Regions from separate parts of the Methylomonas sp. Uni0011 genome, predicted to be linked through region 1. Evidence: riboswitches for the same ligand, from Rfam matches in the RefSeq annotation. Region 1 holds a riboswitch; each other region holds the start of a gene.
What was found. Region 1 has a riboswitch for cyclic di-GMP ahead of AC0IM9_RS09150 (VPLPA-CTERM sorting domain-containing protein). Riboswitches for the same ligand answer to the same signal wherever they lie in the genome.
Positions count from the first base shown of each region.

Region 2: it holds a riboswitch for cyclic di-GMP, as region 1 does, so the genes downstream of both, AC0IM9_RS06500 (hypothetical protein) here and AC0IM9_RS09150 (VPLPA-CTERM sorting domain-containing protein) in region 1, are expected to answer to the same signal.
Region 3: it holds a riboswitch for cyclic di-GMP, as region 1 does, so the genes downstream of both, AC0IM9_RS18100 (hypothetical protein) here and AC0IM9_RS09150 (VPLPA-CTERM sorting domain-containing protein) in region 1, are expected to answer to the same signal.
Region 4: it holds a riboswitch for cyclic di-GMP, as region 1 does, so the genes downstream of both, AC0IM9_RS04880 (hypothetical protein) here and AC0IM9_RS09150 (VPLPA-CTERM sorting domain-containing protein) in region 1, are expected to answer to the same signal.

Region 1 is NZ_JBVVNO010000005.1:130,173-134,381, reverse strand. It holds gene ppk2 (polyphosphate kinase 2) at 1-248, shown strand, start outside; gene AC0IM9_RS09155 (hypothetical protein) at 609-1,721, opposite strand; cyclic di-GMP riboswitch class I at 2,165-2,246, shown strand; gene AC0IM9_RS09150 (VPLPA-CTERM sorting domain-containing protein) at 2,287-3,072, shown strand; gene AC0IM9_RS09145 (hypothetical protein) at 3,135-4,209, shown strand, end outside.
Region 2 is NZ_JBVVNO010000003.1:277,895-282,103, forward strand. It holds gene AC0IM9_RS06490 (non-ribosomal peptide synthetase) at 1-192, shown strand, start outside; gene AC0IM9_RS06495 (ABC transporter permease) at 194-1,201, shown strand; cyclic di-GMP riboswitch class I at 1,529-1,605, shown strand; gene AC0IM9_RS06500 (hypothetical protein) at 1,705-2,463, shown strand; gene AC0IM9_RS06505 (VPLPA-CTERM sorting domain-containing protein) at 2,666-3,451, shown strand; gene AC0IM9_RS06510 (hypothetical protein) at 3,480-3,746, opposite strand; gene AC0IM9_RS06515 (hypothetical protein) at 3,766-4,104, shown strand.
Region 3 is NZ_JBVVNO010000022.1:40,051-44,259, reverse strand. It holds gene recB (exodeoxyribonuclease V subunit beta) at 1-1,601, shown strand, start outside; cyclic di-GMP riboswitch class I at 2,133-2,212, shown strand; gene AC0IM9_RS18100 (hypothetical protein) at 2,287-3,117, shown strand; gene AC0IM9_RS18095 (hypothetical protein) at 3,199-3,987, shown strand; gene AC0IM9_RS18090 (beta propeller repeat protein) at 3,984-4,209, shown strand, end outside.
Region 4 is NZ_JBVVNO010000002.1:465,737-469,945, forward strand. It holds gene AC0IM9_RS04875 (hypothetical protein) at 1-1,504, opposite strand, end outside; cyclic di-GMP riboswitch class I at 2,317-2,393, shown strand; gene AC0IM9_RS04880 (hypothetical protein) at 2,447-3,454, shown strand; gene AC0IM9_RS04885 (cytochrome c peroxidase) at 3,730-4,209, shown strand, end outside.

The DNA.
Region 1 (4,209 bases):
AAGCCCAAAAGCACTGGCAAGCCTACAGCGAGGCGCGCAACATCATGTTCGCCAGAACCCACCACTTATCGGCGCCGTGGACCATCGTCAAAGCCGACGACAAAAAGCTGGCCAGAATCAATTTGATCAAGGATTTGCTGTTCCGGCTGGACTACAAAGGCAAGAACGAAGCACTGGTGTTGCCGGACGCCGATATCGTGTTCAGTTACGAAGAAAGTTATCTGCACAACGGCATGATTGCGCCGTGACCGGTGCGGTTTCGGCCGGAGTATACCGTCGCCGTTGACGCGGCATCGGCTTGGTCCGGGAAGGCTGGCAATGCCAGCCTTCCCGCGGCCCGATCGTAAATCACACCCGACGGCCAGGATTTTTCAGCACCCCACTGGCCCAACCGACCGCTACCGACACCCCTTGCGCCGGAATCCGACCGTCGTCTCCGGTCCAGCTCCGGCCGCGCCGGAAGATTGCTCGCCTCCACTCGCCTTGATCGAAACCGCCCAATTTGGCACAAGGCTATTGAGCTGCGTCGAACCGGCCTTGACTTTTGTCTCCCCAAACCACCGCCTGCAAGCGTTGTCTTGTAACGAGGTTCAGGAATTTCGCCGGTTTCACAGGCTTAATTCGCCCGATGCAACTTGTTTTACCGGAATGCAGGCGGGGCAGGATACCTGCAGCAACTCGCCGCTATGGCGGTGGCGGATCGGCCGGGCCCGGCCGTCGGTTTGGTTCATGGCCTGAAATAGCCGGTTTTCCTCGGCGATCACTTCATGTTCGTGTTCGAAAGGATACAGCCCCGGCGCCAAGCCGCCGCCGGCGATGAAGTGTTCGCTATCCAATAGCATCAATTTGGCGTGCAGTAATTCGTGCAATAAAGCGTCGGCCGGAGCGATGCTGCACGCCGGGGTAGCGTCGCAGCCGGGGTCGCCGAGCAATTGCGCGCCGAGGCGGGTATCGAAACGGATCGTCACGCTGCTGATGCCGAATTGGTTACCGAATGCCACGGTTTGCCAAGCGCCGGCCTGGTAATCCAACCCGATTTTTTGGCCGCGTAATTCGCCGATCAGCGCTACTGCCTGCGGATAACGCGAAAAATAGTCCGCGATGGTTTGCAGATCGGCGTTGACCGTGGGTGGGTCGCCTGATTTTTTTTGGTAGAGCGATTGCAGGAACTCGGCGATGTCGGCTGCCGCGGCGGAATCAACCTGCACGTTCGTCTGTTTTTGGCTGTAGGCGGCGAGTACTTGCGCCGCTGACGGCGGATGCCAGTGGCGCAAACGAATCACGCCATCGCCGGTGTTGGCGCTAGCGCCGAGCGGACTTGGCAAATGCTGGCCGGCCACCACGTTGACCGGCAAGAGTTCATCGGCGCCGATGCTACGCGAGACCGCGCTGAGGCCGATACAAAAACTCAATACCAGGCCGATGCCGCGGCGGCGGTTGGCGTCGGCCCAGGTTTGCTCGCGGCGGCGGGCATCTTCCTTCAGGTACAGCGCATAGCGTTCGGCGATGGCTTGCAATTCGGCGAAGGCCGCCGGCTCGCTCCGGCTCAGGTCGGCTTGGCAGACCAGGGCCGGGCGGCCGCCGATTTGGCAGGGATGCAGAAAATTGCAATCCGGGTGCTGCAGATACCAACGGTTCAACGCCGAGGTTAGGCCGGCTAAGTCGCCGATCGGCGGCTGTGCGCCGGCAAAGGCCTGGTGCAAAAGGTCGATTTCTGTCATGCGGGAAGGTTCTGGTTTGAGTCTGCCGGCGCGGGGCCAAGTGGTTCAGCCACTGTAGCAGCCGCGTAACCAGACCGGCAAGCCTTGCTTGTCTTGTTGCGCTCGCTCCGCCGAGTCTGAGCGATTAGGAAGATTTTGCAACCAATACAACAGCATAGCCATGGCCTGAATCCCGGATTCGCGCGGCCGTGTAATACAAATGTATTACGTTTCATCAAACTGTAACCGACGCGTAACGAAAAACCTCGATTTCAACTGAAATAATTTGCCGCAACTGGAACAGCGCCGGAATGCGCGATGGTTCGCACAGTTAGGGATTGGACAGGGAGCAGGGACGGCACGCAGACGGAGCGGCGAGGGAAGAGGTTAGGGAGTCGGCGGTGGATACAAAAATGGTAGCGGGGAGAGCGGCGCCATCTCGGTGCATTGGTAAGACTAAGGAAGTGTGTAAAAGCCAAACCCGTCGCGAGGCGGGGACGGAAAGCTACGGATGTTGCCGCCAGGCAAGATGGCCGGGTTGTCACCTTGTGTATTTATTTAATTTTTAAATCATCAAGGAAACAAAATGAAAAATCTGAACAAAGCGTTATTAGCTACAGCTCTTTTGGCATCTTCAGCGGGTGCGAATGCGGCGATTTGGGCGTCGTCAACCACCGGTGCAAATGAAGCGTTTTTGTCTGTTTACGACAAAACTCAAAAAACCACGTTTACGCTGGATTTGGGTGTAACTTACAACGACTTCTTCAACAACAAGGATAATGCTGCTTATTCATTGTCTTTTGATTTGAACGCTCTGACTGCTGGTTCTCCAAATGCAAAATGGAGCACTTTCGCTGCCAATATGGATGCCGCCAATACTTCTTGGGGTGTAATGACCACTAACGCTGCAAAGATGTTTGTTACTGGTGAGAAGCCTATAGCTAAGCTTGCCAACCTGGCATCAGCTAACGCAATTGCTGGTGCAATTAGAAATCATGTTAGCCAAGTCAACACAGGTGCATTAGCTGACAACGTTGGCGTTGCCAACGCTAACCAAGCGTCAACCAACAATAGCTCTATCGTAGTTGATTCGGATACAGCCGGTACCGGTCAACATAATCAAAACCTGCCTTTCGCTACCATTTTTGGCCAAGTTTCAGCGGCCGATGCGGATATCAATGGTGCAGATGGTGCATTCTGGTTCTACAACCAAAACAACGGCAACAGCCAAACCTTGCAAAGCTGGCATATGAATTTGGCTGCAGGGAAATTGACTTACGCTGCTCCAGTACCTCTGCCTGCTGCGGTTTGGATGTTTGGCGCCGGTTTGATGGGCGTTTTGCGTTCTACTCGCCGTAAATACGCTGCATAAGACTCGAATCGGGGCGTTTTCCGCCCCGATTACCTTTATTACGTTCAATGAGAGACAATTTTATGAAAAAGTTAGTATTAGGCGTCGCTATCGCCGCGACGCTGTCTTCGGCAGGTGCGCAAGCTGCTTGGACATTCGGTCCAACCGGCGTCCCTGTAATTAACTCTGCCACCACCTACACGGTGCATTTGTCTGGTGCTTCTGCAGCGGAAAAATTCCTGGAAAAGCTGTTCACAGACGCAACTATCGTTGATAGCGAGCAAATCTGCGATACGACCAAGCCGATCTGGAAATTTCAAGATCCTGCAGCGACAGAGCAATATGCTTATCTGTGTGAAAGAGCACCGTTAAACACCTCGCTGCCGACTGGTAAAGCAAACATCTTGATCTACAAACGTAGCGCCGGCGGATCTGCGTTCGGTGTCAGCCCTATCGTTGCCGAAGCTAACGGCGATACTGCGGGCGCTTCCATCGAGTTCTTGAAAATCTCCAGCTCAACCACCTTTGCTAACGGCGGTTGCGATGTGGTTTCTAACCCGGTTGCGGGCACCAGTAGCACTAACGGTACTTTAGGCGTCGTGAAGTGCGCTTACGATCCGGCCAACCCAGCCAGACATGAAAAGAAAATTCCAGACTTTGGCGTTTCCGATGTCGATCCTGGTCAATTCAAAGGTTATAACGCGCCGATCGATTCGGCAACCGGCGCTCCGTATCCCGACGTCTCTACCGACGACGTGTCGAAACTCACCGTTAAAGCTGCCGCTGCGGTTATGTTTGGCGTACCTGTAACCAAAGGTTTGTACTTCACCCTGCAAGCAGCTCAAAAAGTGACCGGCCAAGTTCCGTCCACATGCGCAGTGGGTGACGAAACCGAAGCCTGTATGCCCAGTTTGACCAGTGCCCAGGTGGCTTCAATTCACAGTGGTCAGTTGGCCGATTGGAATCAGTTGAAAGTAGGTACTCAAGGTCTGTACGATTGGGCCGTGGCGCAGGGCAGTTTGACTGCTTATTTGCCAGCGGCCGGTAAAAGTTTTCTGCATACCTGCCGCCGCGAAAACGGCTCAGGCACTCAAGCACAATCTAACATCAAATTCTTGAGCAATCCTTGCAATGCGAGCGCATTAGCGCCAGCTGGTG
Region 2 (4,209 bases), on a different contig from region 1:
TTGGCGGAGCTTCCAGGCTTGCCGTTCGCGGTGAGTGGCGGCGACGAAACGGTGGAGTTTGTTACCGCCAACGTGGAAGCGGCGATCGCCCAACTGACTCGGCTGAATGTGCCGTTGGCAGGCTTGACGGTCGCCACGCCGAATCTGGAAAACCTGTTTCTTAAATTAACCGGCCACTCATTGAGAAGTTGAGATGAAGCATTTTTTGGCATTGCTAACAGCCCGCAATACCGAATTGATCCGCGACAAAGCCACCTGGGTCTGGAATTTCGTGTTTCCGGTGGTGTTGATCGTCGGCATCGCGGCGATATTCGACGACAAGGATACCGCGCTGTTCAAAGTGGGCGTGGTCGGCGAAGCCAGCTCGCCGATCGCCGCATTCAAGACCACCCAATATTTGCAATTTATAGACTACCCCGAGCTGGATAAGGCGCTAGCCAAACTGCAGCACCACCAGTTGGACATGGTGGTCCGGGGTGGCTCGGAAGACGGTTACTGGATCAACGACAGTGCCGCGCAAGGCTACCTGTTGGAAAAAATCCTATTGGCCGGCGATCAAACTACGACCTGGAAAAAGCAAGTGGTTTCCGGGCGGCAGGTGCGCTACCTCGACTGGGTTTTGCCTGGCATTCTAGCCATCAACATCATGCACAGCAGTCTGTTCGGCGTCGGTTTCACCATCGTCAGATACCGTAAAAACGGCGTGCTTAAACGCTTGAAAGCCTCGCCGGTCAACGCCTTCGAATTCCTGTCGGCGCAAGTCGCCAGCCGGTTGGCGATGTTGATGCTGGCGATTGTGCTGCAATTTGTGGCGATGCACGCCTTGTTCGATTTTTTAGTCCAGGGCGCTTTTGCGCTGTTGGTGCTGATTGCGGTACTCGGTTCGGTAACCCTAATCAGCCTCGGCTTGTTGATGGCGAGCAGGACCAGTAGCGAAGAGTTGGCCTTGGGCATCCTGAACCTGCTGACCTTGCCGATGATTTTGCTGTCCGGGGTCTGGTTTTCGCTGGAAGGCGCGCCGGCGCTGTTGCAGAACCTGACGCTGATTTTCCCGCTGACCCACATGCTGCAAGCCGCGCGGGCCGTGATGATAGACGGCGCCGGTTTGCGCGAAATTGCACCGGCGTTATTGACGCTGGCGGCAATGACGCTGCTGTTTCTGACCAGCGCTGCGCTGCGCTTCAGATGGGTGGAAGAGTAGCACCCGGAATCGCGTCAATTCCGGCGGCGACGCGGGATTTCACGCGGCGATTGCGTGAGATAACTTAGTTTTCGAGGGCCGGCGCCGGATTCGCCGTGCCAAGCCTTGTTATTCAAGGCGAATCAGATTTGGCCTAGTGTTTGCTCGTCGCTAATTGATTCGAAAACCCGACTTTAATCTGCCTTCGCGGCCTTTCCGTTGCAGCGTCGCTACGCCGCAACTCCGCCTGCGTTTTGTGAGGAGATCGTCGGGAGCTCGAGTTATTGGGAGGAATTGCTGGAAGCTCAGGAAGTAATCGTTCGCGGAAGCAGCGATGCCGCAAGGATTGCGGCGCAACGCCACACCCGCCGCGAGGCGGAGCCGGAAAGCCACGGGTCTTGGAACAAGACGGCCGGGTTACCGGCGGGCAAGGTTTGCCGATAGACACGGCGTCGGCCGCGTCGATTTACAAACTTGGAACCCGCCGCATAACTTAACCATCGATAAATCTACAAGGAAAAACCATGTATCTATTTAAAAAACATAGCCACAAATTGGCCTCGGCCGGCGTTCTGGCAATCGGTCTATTCGGCGGACTGTTGACAACAACCGATGCCAACGCGGCTCTTGTTAGCGGCGTGGCGAATTTAACAATCGACAATTCCGCCTTTACTTCGGCTGTACCAGGTGCCGAAGGTTGGTATATCGCTAACTTTTGGGATAAAAACCATAACGCCACGCCGATCACTCTGGATACAACCGGAGGTGTCGCGCTGAGCCAGACCGGAACCTTCAGCGTGTCGTTGGCGGTTAATAGCAATACTTCGACCATCAACTACGGGGCCGCTCGCAAGCAACAAGCCACGACGATGGACGCCGGCAACACCGCGGCCGGGCAAATCGGCTTGAGCGGTGCTTTCCGGATGGAGCCGGCGGCTGGCGGCACCTATCTCAATCCCGCCGATTTCTTTTTGAAAAAAACCGCCGGTCAATGGGACATCTATACCTACAGCAGCGGCTTTGGCCAACCGGCGCTGTTCCGTTTGGTCAATGCCTCGGAATCGGTTAACGCCAACGGCGAGTTATCGCTGAGCGGCGACGTGTATTTCACGGCTCAATCCTTTTCCTGGAACTTGCTGTTGAATGGTAGCCAGTCGGTCAAGCTGGGCACTTTCAGTCTGGCGCCATCGGCAGTGCCGGTACCGGCGGCCGTTTGGCTATTCGGCAGCGGATTGTTGGGGCTATTGGGTTCAGCGCGCGGAAAAATCAGATTGTCCGCCTAAGCCGCCAGCCGGCACCGTCGTCGATCTGCCCGGCAATATCGGCGGTGCCGATCCAATTTATCCCAGCCGCCAGTTACACCGGTTCAAACCCGGCGTCGGATGTAGCGCCGAGCGTTGAACGCTTCCGCCAGCAATGGCGCGATGCGCCTGGGATTTTCAGTTAGGGCCGGTATTGAAATCACCTCTAAAACAAGGAAACAAAATGAAATCTTTAAACGTTGTCGTGATCGCCGCATCGCTGCTCGCGACATCCGCGCACGCCGCCACCGTGTCCGGCGGTTCGTTGATCCTCAACCTGGACCGGAACGCGTTCGCTGCCGGAATCGACTTGGATAACACGCCGGCGCCGTCGATTTATGTAGAAGAGTATTTCGACGCTTCGGCGGCTTCGAAAACATTTGCCCAGTTGCGCGACTCCAACACGCCGGTCGATCTCACGAACTATGCGGCGAACGAAATCTCCGCAATCGGTCTTGAGTTCACCGTCAACGGCGCAAGCGTCGCACCCAATCCGACCAATCGGCACAACAGCCCGACGACTTTTAGCTTCGATCCCAATAACATCGCCGCCACCGCGACCGGAAACATCGGCTTGGCCGGCGGGATGCGTTATCGAGTCGATGTCGATCCACCGACCAACAGAGTCTTAATGGCCGATATGATCCTGGCATATAACCCGGCGGAGCAGCAAAAAACGCCGGAAAGTTCGGCGTGGGTGATCTATAACCAAGTCGGTTTTTCCGCCGTCGCTTTCGAATTGTTCGACGTGACAACGCAGTTAACCGGCAATGTTCTGACCTTGAACGGCAGTTTGGGGTATGGCTGGGGCTTCGATCATCTGGGCGCCGAAGTCGCTAGAGCCGCCAACGCCCGCATCGGCACCTTCAGTTTTCAAACCACGGTAGTCCCGCTGCCTGCCGCGGTCTGGATGTTCCTGAGCGGCGCACTCGGATTGGGCGCGGCCGGCTATCGGAAAAAAGCCGCTTGATGCGGATGTCGATAAACGAACGGCTGGGTTATTCCGAGTCGTTCATCGGCGTTGTTACGGCCTGAGCGTAGCCATCGCCGCGCATGATCTCGATCTTGTCAGCGCCGCCCGCCGCCGTGCACTTGAAGGCGCAGTCGTCCTTGCGCGGTTTGCCGTTGGCTTGGCACCAACGGGCGTAGAGGTTGTTCATCTGCATGGCTACGCGGTCGGCGTGCAGGTCGCGGGTGCAGAAGATGATGACCTTTTGCTCAGGCCCGCCGTTGTCGCACAGTAGTTGGAACAGGTCTTCACACATTTTGGGCGTGCGCAGATTGATGAAGAGTTCGTCGTCGAAGTCCTTGCCGATGTATTCGGCTTTGGTTAAGTCTGCTTCGGTGAGCGGTTTACCGGTTTTGATGTTGCGCGCCGGAGCTGATGATTTCCTCGCGGGTAAACACGCGGGCATCGATGTCGGCCTTGCGCTTGATGATTTCGCAGGCGGCAAGATAGCCGTCCTCCTGCGCCTGTGCCAGCGTGTATTCGTACGCCGGTTCGCCAAAGTATTCGATGTTGTGCGCGGTGATGGCATCGTCTGTGGCGATGGCGGTTTCCAGGTCCTTGGATTTCTTGTCGTGTTTGGGGGGCAGCTTGCGCGGCGCGGCGGTGAGGCTTAACTTAACGGCATTGGTATTTGGGTGGGGACTACCTAATAAATCATTTTATAGATTGATTTTAAAATAAAAAATATCTTTATAAAAAATAACATGTCCCCCCCAAAT
Region 3 (4,209 bases), on a different contig from region 1:
ACGCTTGGGTGTCGCGCTTTCAGGACTATCTGCAATGCTGGCGCAACCAGGGCCTGCTGGCGACGCTGCAGCAACTGCTGCGGCGAGAACGGATCGAACAACACCTGTCGGCGCAACCCCAAGCCGAACGGGTGCTGACCAATATCCACCATTTGGCCGAGCGACTGCAGCAAGCGGCGATCGACGAGCATCTGGCGATCAACAAGACGCTGGACTGGCTGCGGCGGGCGATTCAGCAATCAGCGCAAGACAGTAGCGAAGACCGCCAATTGCGGCTGGAAAGCGACGAGGACGCGGTCAAGATCGTCACGCTGCACAGTTCCAAAGGCCTGGAGTACCCGCTGGTGTTCTGTCCCGATCTATGGCGGCGCAGCGACCGGCTGAAAACCGAAACCGCTTTGGTGCAATGCCACGAACACGGGACGATGGTCGCCGACCTGGGTTCGGCACAATTCGCCGCACGCCGCGAACAAGCCTTGTTCGAAGAATTGGCCGAGGACCTGCGTTTGTTTTACGTCGCGTTGACTCGCGCCAAGTACCGTTGTTATCTGAATTGGGCCGACGTCCGCACCAAGGAGCGGGCCAACGATTCGGCCATGGCCTATTTATTCGAATTCGCCGACTGCGATTTCGCCGGCCAGCAGCGGGTGCTGCAACAGCTGGCAAGCGCCGAACCGGATTTATTCGAGTACCGCCTGCTACCGGCCGAAGCGGCCGGCGAGCCGGCCGAATTGCCCGCCGACCGCCGTGCTGCCGACCTGGCGTTGGCGCATCGCCGCCAAACCCGCAGTCTGCACAGCATCTGGCAAATGAGCAGCTACACCGCGTTGGCGGCGCTGAGCCTGGAGCAGACGCCGGAACTGCCGGCGGATAAAGCCGAAGAAAGCCACGGCCAACCGGCCGGCGATGAAGCACTGCCGCGCGGCGCCCACACCGGCAACGTGATCCACAGCCTGCTGGAGACCGTGGCGTTTGCCGACTTGGCCGGGCGCCGCGACATCGGCCGCGCCAGCGCCCAAGCCTGCCTGCGCTACGGTCTGCAGTTGGCGCAACCGCAAATTTTGAGCGAGGTGCTGTACCGGGTAACGGCCACACCGCTCAGCGAAGATCCGGGGTTTTGCCTGAAAAATCTGGCGCCGGCCCAGTGCATCAAGGAAATGCCGTTTTACCTGTCCATGCCGGGCCGGGTGGATACCGCCCGCATCAACCGGATCCTGGCCGCCTGTCCGGCCTACCAGGCGCTGGACGCCAAACAAATCAGCGGCTATCTGACCGGCTTCATCGATCTGGTCTGTTGTTACGGCGGCCGCTACTTTGTAATGGATTACAAAACCAACGCCTTGGCGGACTATAGCCAGGCCAGCCTGCTGCAGGCCATGCGCGAACACAATTACGGCCTGCAATATTGGCTGTACAGTCTGGTATTGCACGCATACCTGGGCCAACGCCTGCCGGACTACGATTACGCCCGTCATTTCGGCGGCGTCAAGTACTTGTTCGTGCGCGGCATGGAGCCCGAGCGGCCGGCAAGCGGTGTGTTCGCCGACTGCCCGGAGCAAGGTCTGCTTGGCGATCTGGCCGATGTGTTCTTCGGTACCTAGCCGATTTTCAGCGCTGCTATGATTTAAAAATCCGATTTTGCCTATTCTCGTGGTGGCTTGGCGGCATCGATCCGGCCAGGGACAATCTAAATATGTTAAATCACCCAGGCCGGTATCGGGATTTGCCGATATCAAACCAAATAGTCAACCAATACAATAAGTTACCATTTGCCGCTTAGGGGGTGTTTGGGTTAAATCCCCTAGCTTCCGCCGTCCGTTTCATCGCTTGGGCTTGTCGTCATCAGACCAAGCTGGAGCGGACATCCATTCTCTCAATCGCGACTCGAATCTCCCGTCCACCCTGTCCGGCCCCGCCGTTCCTGATATTTCAGCCGCTCGGCTTCCCGCTCCAGCCTGCTGAATCGGCATCGGGTTTTATTTGTTAGGACTGGCATGGTATCTGCTGAACTCCTGTTGTAGCGTTTGCCAGCGTTCTGGTGGCGGCTGTGGCCCGCCCGACCGGTGCGTTAGCAACCGCCGCTCACTAAAGGAATATGCCGTTCGGGGTCCAGCCGTCCGGTTTTCAAGGAGGGAGCACTTCGCCACATCCGCCGCAAGGTGGAGCCGGAAAGCCGCGGATCTCGCCAGCTCGAGACAGCCGGGCCGCCTCTCGTGCGAGAGTCATCGACGGCTTGAGTCGTTCAAGCCGCTTATAGCGTTTATATCTTTCATTTAGGAAAAAAGTATGCAAAAGATCGGATCGAAATCGCTGCGGCTACGCTGCGTCCTGGCTGTCGGCGCGCTGGCAATCGCTAACGTGGCAAGTGCGGGCACGCTGAACGGCGGGGTGTTCCAAATTTCCTATGACAATCCCGATGATTTGTTGTCGGGCTTGACCTTGGGCGACGGCGCGATCACTTCGTATTATGTCGCCAATTATTTCGACAAGTCGTTGGCGGACAATATGAATGTGTCGCAAATGCTTGGCGTGGCAAACGATACCTACCCGGCGCCTGCGACGCTGTCGTTCGACATCAACCCGTCCAGTTTGGCCGGTACCGGCATTCCGTTCGGTAGCGGCGGCCGCAACAACAAAGCGACCACGTTAACGTGGGGAAGCAGTCAGGACGCGTTGACCAACTCGTCGACCTTTACCGCCAGCGGTGTTGCCGGGCTAAACGGTGTGGTAATGAGTCGCGGCAGTTTCACCGGTACGCTGCTATCCGGCGATTACCAATTCGGCTACGTCGCCGCTCGCAATAATGGCGTCAACAGCGGTTGGGCTCTGACCAACAACGTCAGCTTCTCGTCCACCACCTACGATACCCGCAACATCAGCGTCACCACCGACGGCGACAAACTGCTGTTTACCGGCGAACTGTGGTATTCCGCCAGCACCAGCGCCTTCCTGTTCGGCGGCGACGGCGTCAGCCAAGCCGGCCGCGCCGGTACCTTCAGCCTGATTTCTCCGGCTCCGGCCGCGGTTCCGGTGCCGGCAGCGGTCTGGTTGTTCGGTAGCGGTTTGTTCGGCGTGATGGCCTCCACTCGCCGTAAACGCACAGCCATTCCGGCCTAAGCCGGCTTTCGCACCCGGGCATACCCGGGTGCTTCGGCTTGGCTGGCACCGCCTTTCGAGATTATTTCCCTCAGCATGACTATGAGTATTCATTTAGCTAGATTTTCGGCGCTCCGCTTCGGCTGGGGTATGTTGCTGGCCACGGCGTTGTTATCCCCGGCGGAGGCCGCCACGGTATCCGGCGGCTCGTTGATCGTGAACTTGGATCGCGACGCGTTGGCCGCCGCCGTGGATATCGACGAAACGCCTGCCCGGTCGATGTACCTGGAAGAGTTTTTCGACGCGCAAGCCTCGCGCAGCCGGAGCTATAGCCAAATTTTGGAAGACCACCTGGTGCCCGGCGTGGCGGAGATTCCCGCAACCGGATTGACGTTTGCCGTTAACGGCAGCTCGGTCACCAACTTAACCAACCGGCGGAGCAAGCCGACGACCATCGATTTCGATCCGGCCGATTTCGAGGCCACGGTGACGGGTGCTATCGGCTTGGCCGGGGTGTTCCGGTTTCGGGTCGATACCGGCTCGGACTTCAATCGCATTTTATCCGGCGATTACACCTTGGAATACGACGCCGCCAATATCGACCTTGCTAGCGGCCGCTCGGCCTGGAGCCTGTACAACCACGTTTCTTTCCGCTCGCAGTCTTACAACCTGTTCAACGTCGTGATGGGACTCGATTCCAGCCGCTTCAGTCTGTCGGGCGATCTGGGTTTGGGAGAGGGCTACGACCACCTGAACGGTACCCGCGATGCGATTGTCGGCAATTTCAATCTGCAAACCGCGGTGGTGCCGCTGCCGCCGGCATTCGCGTTGTTCGCGGCCGGCTTGGCCGGCTTCGGCTTTTGCCGCAAGCCAAGAGGACACATGTTATGAAAATCGACCTAGGACAAGCGGCTAGCACCTGTCCGCGCCGTTACGCGCCCCCGGCGAAGCGCTTGGTGACGGCGTTGGCGGCTTCGATGCTGACCGCCGGCTGGACGGAGTCCGCGATCGCGAATCAATACAGCCAGGGCGCTTATATCAGTACCCAAGTCAATGTCACCGCCGACGGCAAAAATATCGTCGGCGATGCCGCCAACGAGCCGAGCCTGGCGA
Region 4 (4,209 bases), on a different contig from region 1:
CGAAGCCGCCGTCATAGGCCAGCGTCGGGTCGGCCAAATGGTGCAATTGGTCGCGCATTCGTTCCACACCGGTATCGCGGGTCGGATTGGCATTGGTGGTCGAACTGATGCCGCCGGCATTGGAATGGCAGCCGTTACAGTTTGCCGTGGCGCCGAAAATCACCGAGCCGTCGGCCGCTTTCGGATTGTTCTTGGTATTGAACAACATCAGGCCGTTTTGCACCAAAGGCGATTTGAAATACATATTGGCGAGATTCAATTCGCCGCGACGCCCCAATGACAGCATATAGGCTTCCAAGGCGTCGAGTTCGTCTTCGCTGGGTAATCTGAAATCGATGTTTTCGGCCCGGATCAATGTTTTCGGCATGTGCTGCTTGATCGCGCCTTTGGCGAAGTCACGCAAGGAGCCGCCGTCCGGGGCGCCGTCGCCGGACCAGCCTATGGCTTCGGTGTGCCTGCCGGATTGCTGCGCTTCGTCATCGTGGCGTTTGAAGTATTCTTCGTCCTGCGGAAACTCGCCGTTGCCGTAACCAGGATTTACGGCACGCTCGAAGGTGAGGGTATTGGCCATGCCCAACAGATGGGGAGAACTGCGCATCACCGGCGGCCGGTCGAAGCCGTCGGCGTGGGCGACGAACAAGGCAAACTGGCGCATTAGTGCCGGCTTTTCCAGATCGGCCAATTCCGGCCGGGTTTCGGCGACGAACAGCGGGTCGCTTTTCGGTAACTTGGCGATGTAACTCGGGTCGATCGTGTGATTGTTATCCGGCCGGTGGCAGGTGGCGCAGGTACGTCCGTTGCCGCCGAAAGTCTCTTCTGTAAATATTTTTTGGCCGCGGGCTATCAGCTGCGCTAACTGTGGTTCGCTCCCGAAATTGCCGGCTTGAGCGGTCTTCGGCAGTAAGAATTCGAACGGCAGGCGATTCGCGGCGATCTCGCCGCCGGCGGCAGCCAGGTTCGCGCCCGGCCAGTCGTGCTCGGTGAAATAAAGCCGCTGCAGCAGGTTGGGCGAGCCGAACAGCAGGCCGCCGTTTTCGGGAGAGGTTCCGGCTAGGACGATTGCCGCGCCGTCAAGCGTAAAGTTCCGCATTCGCTGCGGGTCGAGTTGCAGCGTCAAACCATGGCGGCCCGCCGCCGGCTCCAGTTGGCCGACGCGCAATCCTTGCCGAGACTGCTTATGATTGTCCAGCAACCAAAGTTCGTATTGGCCGGTTTCCGGTAAACCCGATACCGTTGCCTGCAAGCGCCCGGTGCGCAGATTCAGTTGAAGGTGGCCGGCGGCCGGGCTGAAGCGTGCGGACAATGCCTTGGAATAGCTCAAGCCGATTTGCAAGTTGTCCGGGCTGGAGGATTGTTCGTGAGCATATTTCCAGCGCTGGTACAACCGGCTTAAAACTTCCGGGTCGCCGTGGCCGGTAAATGGCGCTTCCGGGGGTGGCGTCACAATGGTTCCGATGCCGAGCGCAGCCGAGAATGCCAGCGCGCGTTTATAGCGTATTTTCATAATGTTATCCGTCGTTGTTCAGGCCATGCGATTGAGCCGATGGTGTACAAGGCAGCGGTGCGGCTACCTCGGACCGGGCGGTCAATTGATAGTTGCGGATAGCAATAGCCATGCCTTTTTTATATAAATCCTTTATAAATCAAAATTTTGGCGTTTTTTTGTCTGGCGATCGGCTTGCACGGGAAAATCGGCGGTTTGCTATCGACTATCGTTTCCGCGAGTTTTCGAGTGTTAGGCGGCGCGACTGAAAACCTAAGGATTGCGCGGTTTTCGCGGGTGTGGATCTCAGTATCCGATCGTCCGATAGTGGTGGTGCCGGACTTACGCTGTTGCCCGGATGCAGGTGCCGGGTAAATCCAAATTATGTGATATCGCGCACACGCTAAGTGAAATCACACAGTATGTGTGTTTTTTATGCATTTGCAGGCGACTTGCGGTTGGCCAACCGGACTTACACAAACGGTGTCTATGGGTAATTCATTAGTTAAAACAAAGGACTAGAGTATGAGTTGCAGCTTAGGCCTGCCGGGCGCTTAGCCGTCGTTACCCAGCTGTTTTCCGGCTACACCGCGCTACCGATGCCGGATCGGCTGCTAACCGTTTTTTGCTGTGAATGTTTAATAAGTTAATGAATTTAATTAGGTATTAGTGTTGATTTGTCGTGCTGGCCAAGGCGTTGCCGCAGACGGCCAATACTGCGGCAAAATCCGCAAGCCTTGGCTGGATTTATTGTAACTTATTGAAAATTAATTAAAAAAAATAGGTACAAATTGTGCTTTCTCATTCGAGTGATAACGGAAGCGATATCACCTCCGGGAAAAAGCCGAACCTGCCGCGAGGAGGAGACGGAAATTCAGGGGTCTCACGGCGAGACGGCCTGACTGCCCTGGACTAGGCAATTATGCAATTTCTTCACTTCGAATCAGTTATTGAGGCATCAATATGATAGGCATTAATCAACAGAGCTTACGCCGCGCAATTCTGGCTGCGCTCGGCGCCAGCGTTATGGCCGCTTATTCCGGACAGGCCGCCGCTATTAGTCCGGCCAGTCTGGGTGTTATCGACGCCGGCGACAGCGCTAGCTTATCCGGCAAGGCGCCGAAAAGGGCTTGGGCTGACTACGGTACCGGTTTTAACTACGGTTGGACCCATACGCCACCCTTCAGGATTTTTCAAGTCGGCGATGATGCCGACGTCGCCGCGGGTACTCGATTCGATGTCACGGTCAATCTGAAACAAAACGGCGGCACGGCGCCGATGAACTATCCGGGATTTTCGATCTGGACCAGTGGAACCGCGCCCATGGTTACCGGTGCCGCCGACGGCAGCGGTTACGGACATGCCTGGAGTCAGGTGCGCGGGCCTTACGATGGCGGTGTCGCCGGTTACGTCGCGCCTCCCGGCCTGGGCGGCACGGGATTGTTGGGTGTGCCCGGCGCCGATTTGACTCAGGGCAGCAACGGCTGGCTGGGTGAAGGCGGCGGCGGAAACATAGTGCGCGGCCATGACGGATGGATCGGTTATGCCAATGCCGGCTACTCCTTCACTAACGGCGATGGCGATAAGATTCAAGGTCTGCTCGCGGGTGCCACCAACCCCGGAAATGTCGGTCAATACGGCGGTGGTGCCAGCGATCCGCTGAATGGTACGGCACTGACCAACGTCAACCAAGATTCACCCTACGTCTACACCGGTTTCGCGACCCTGAGTGCCGGCGAGGCGATGTTGACCCTACAGGGCTTGAAAGCCGGTTATTACTTGATCGGCTGGGCGGGTAGTTGCCCGGATGATAATGCCAATGGTCAAAATTGCGGAATCGGTGCAGGCCAAAACTATATGTTGACTATCAACAATACCGGAGTCAGTGCGGTGCCGTTGCCCGGAGCTGTCTGGATGTTCGGTTCGGCTCTATTGGGTTTTACCGCGCTGGGTCGAAAAAAACCGGTCTAGCTTATAGCGCCAGCCTATCCGCTTTGCCGAATGGGGCGTGCTCGGGTAACAAGGTCCAAATGCCTTGTGTCCGATGTTGCCCCGATTAGCTGGCGCTCACAATAATTTAGTGGTCGGTTCCCGGGGTGGTCTAGGTTGGGGCCGGCCCTGATTTCTTTGGTTTCGACTGAACGGATGCAATCGAAGGCATGCGCAGGTTCAGTCTTTATCCGACTCCCAGACCGGGGCCAAAGCAGATGCGGCGCCGGGTGAATAGCGGGTTTTACGAGGCAGGTATGAAGGTATTTCCGAGAATCTTTTTAATAGCGATCGCTTCACTGGCGGCGCTGCCGGTGGCGGCCCACGGACCGGTTCCGGTATCGTTACAGCGGGTACCGGTGCCGCCGGTGCCAGGTTTGTTGGACGGTTCCAGCCCGATCGTGGTGAATAAGGCGGCAGCGATTGCGTTGGGCAAGGCCTTATTTTGGGATATGAACGTCGGTAGCGACGGCATGGCCTGCGGGTCCTGCCATTTTCACGCCGGGGCCGACGCCCGGGTCAAAAATCAGCTGAATCCCGGCGCCAAGAGCAGCAAAGCCAGCGGGCAGACGTTCGATACGTTGGCGTCGGGCGGCGGTGGCCCCAATCATACCTTGCGTTCGCAAGACTTTCCGTTGCACCGGCTGTCCAATCCGGCCGATAAATTCAGCGCCGTGACCTTTACCACCGATGATGTGGTGGCGTCGTCCGGTACCTTTAGCGGCGAATTCAAAGGT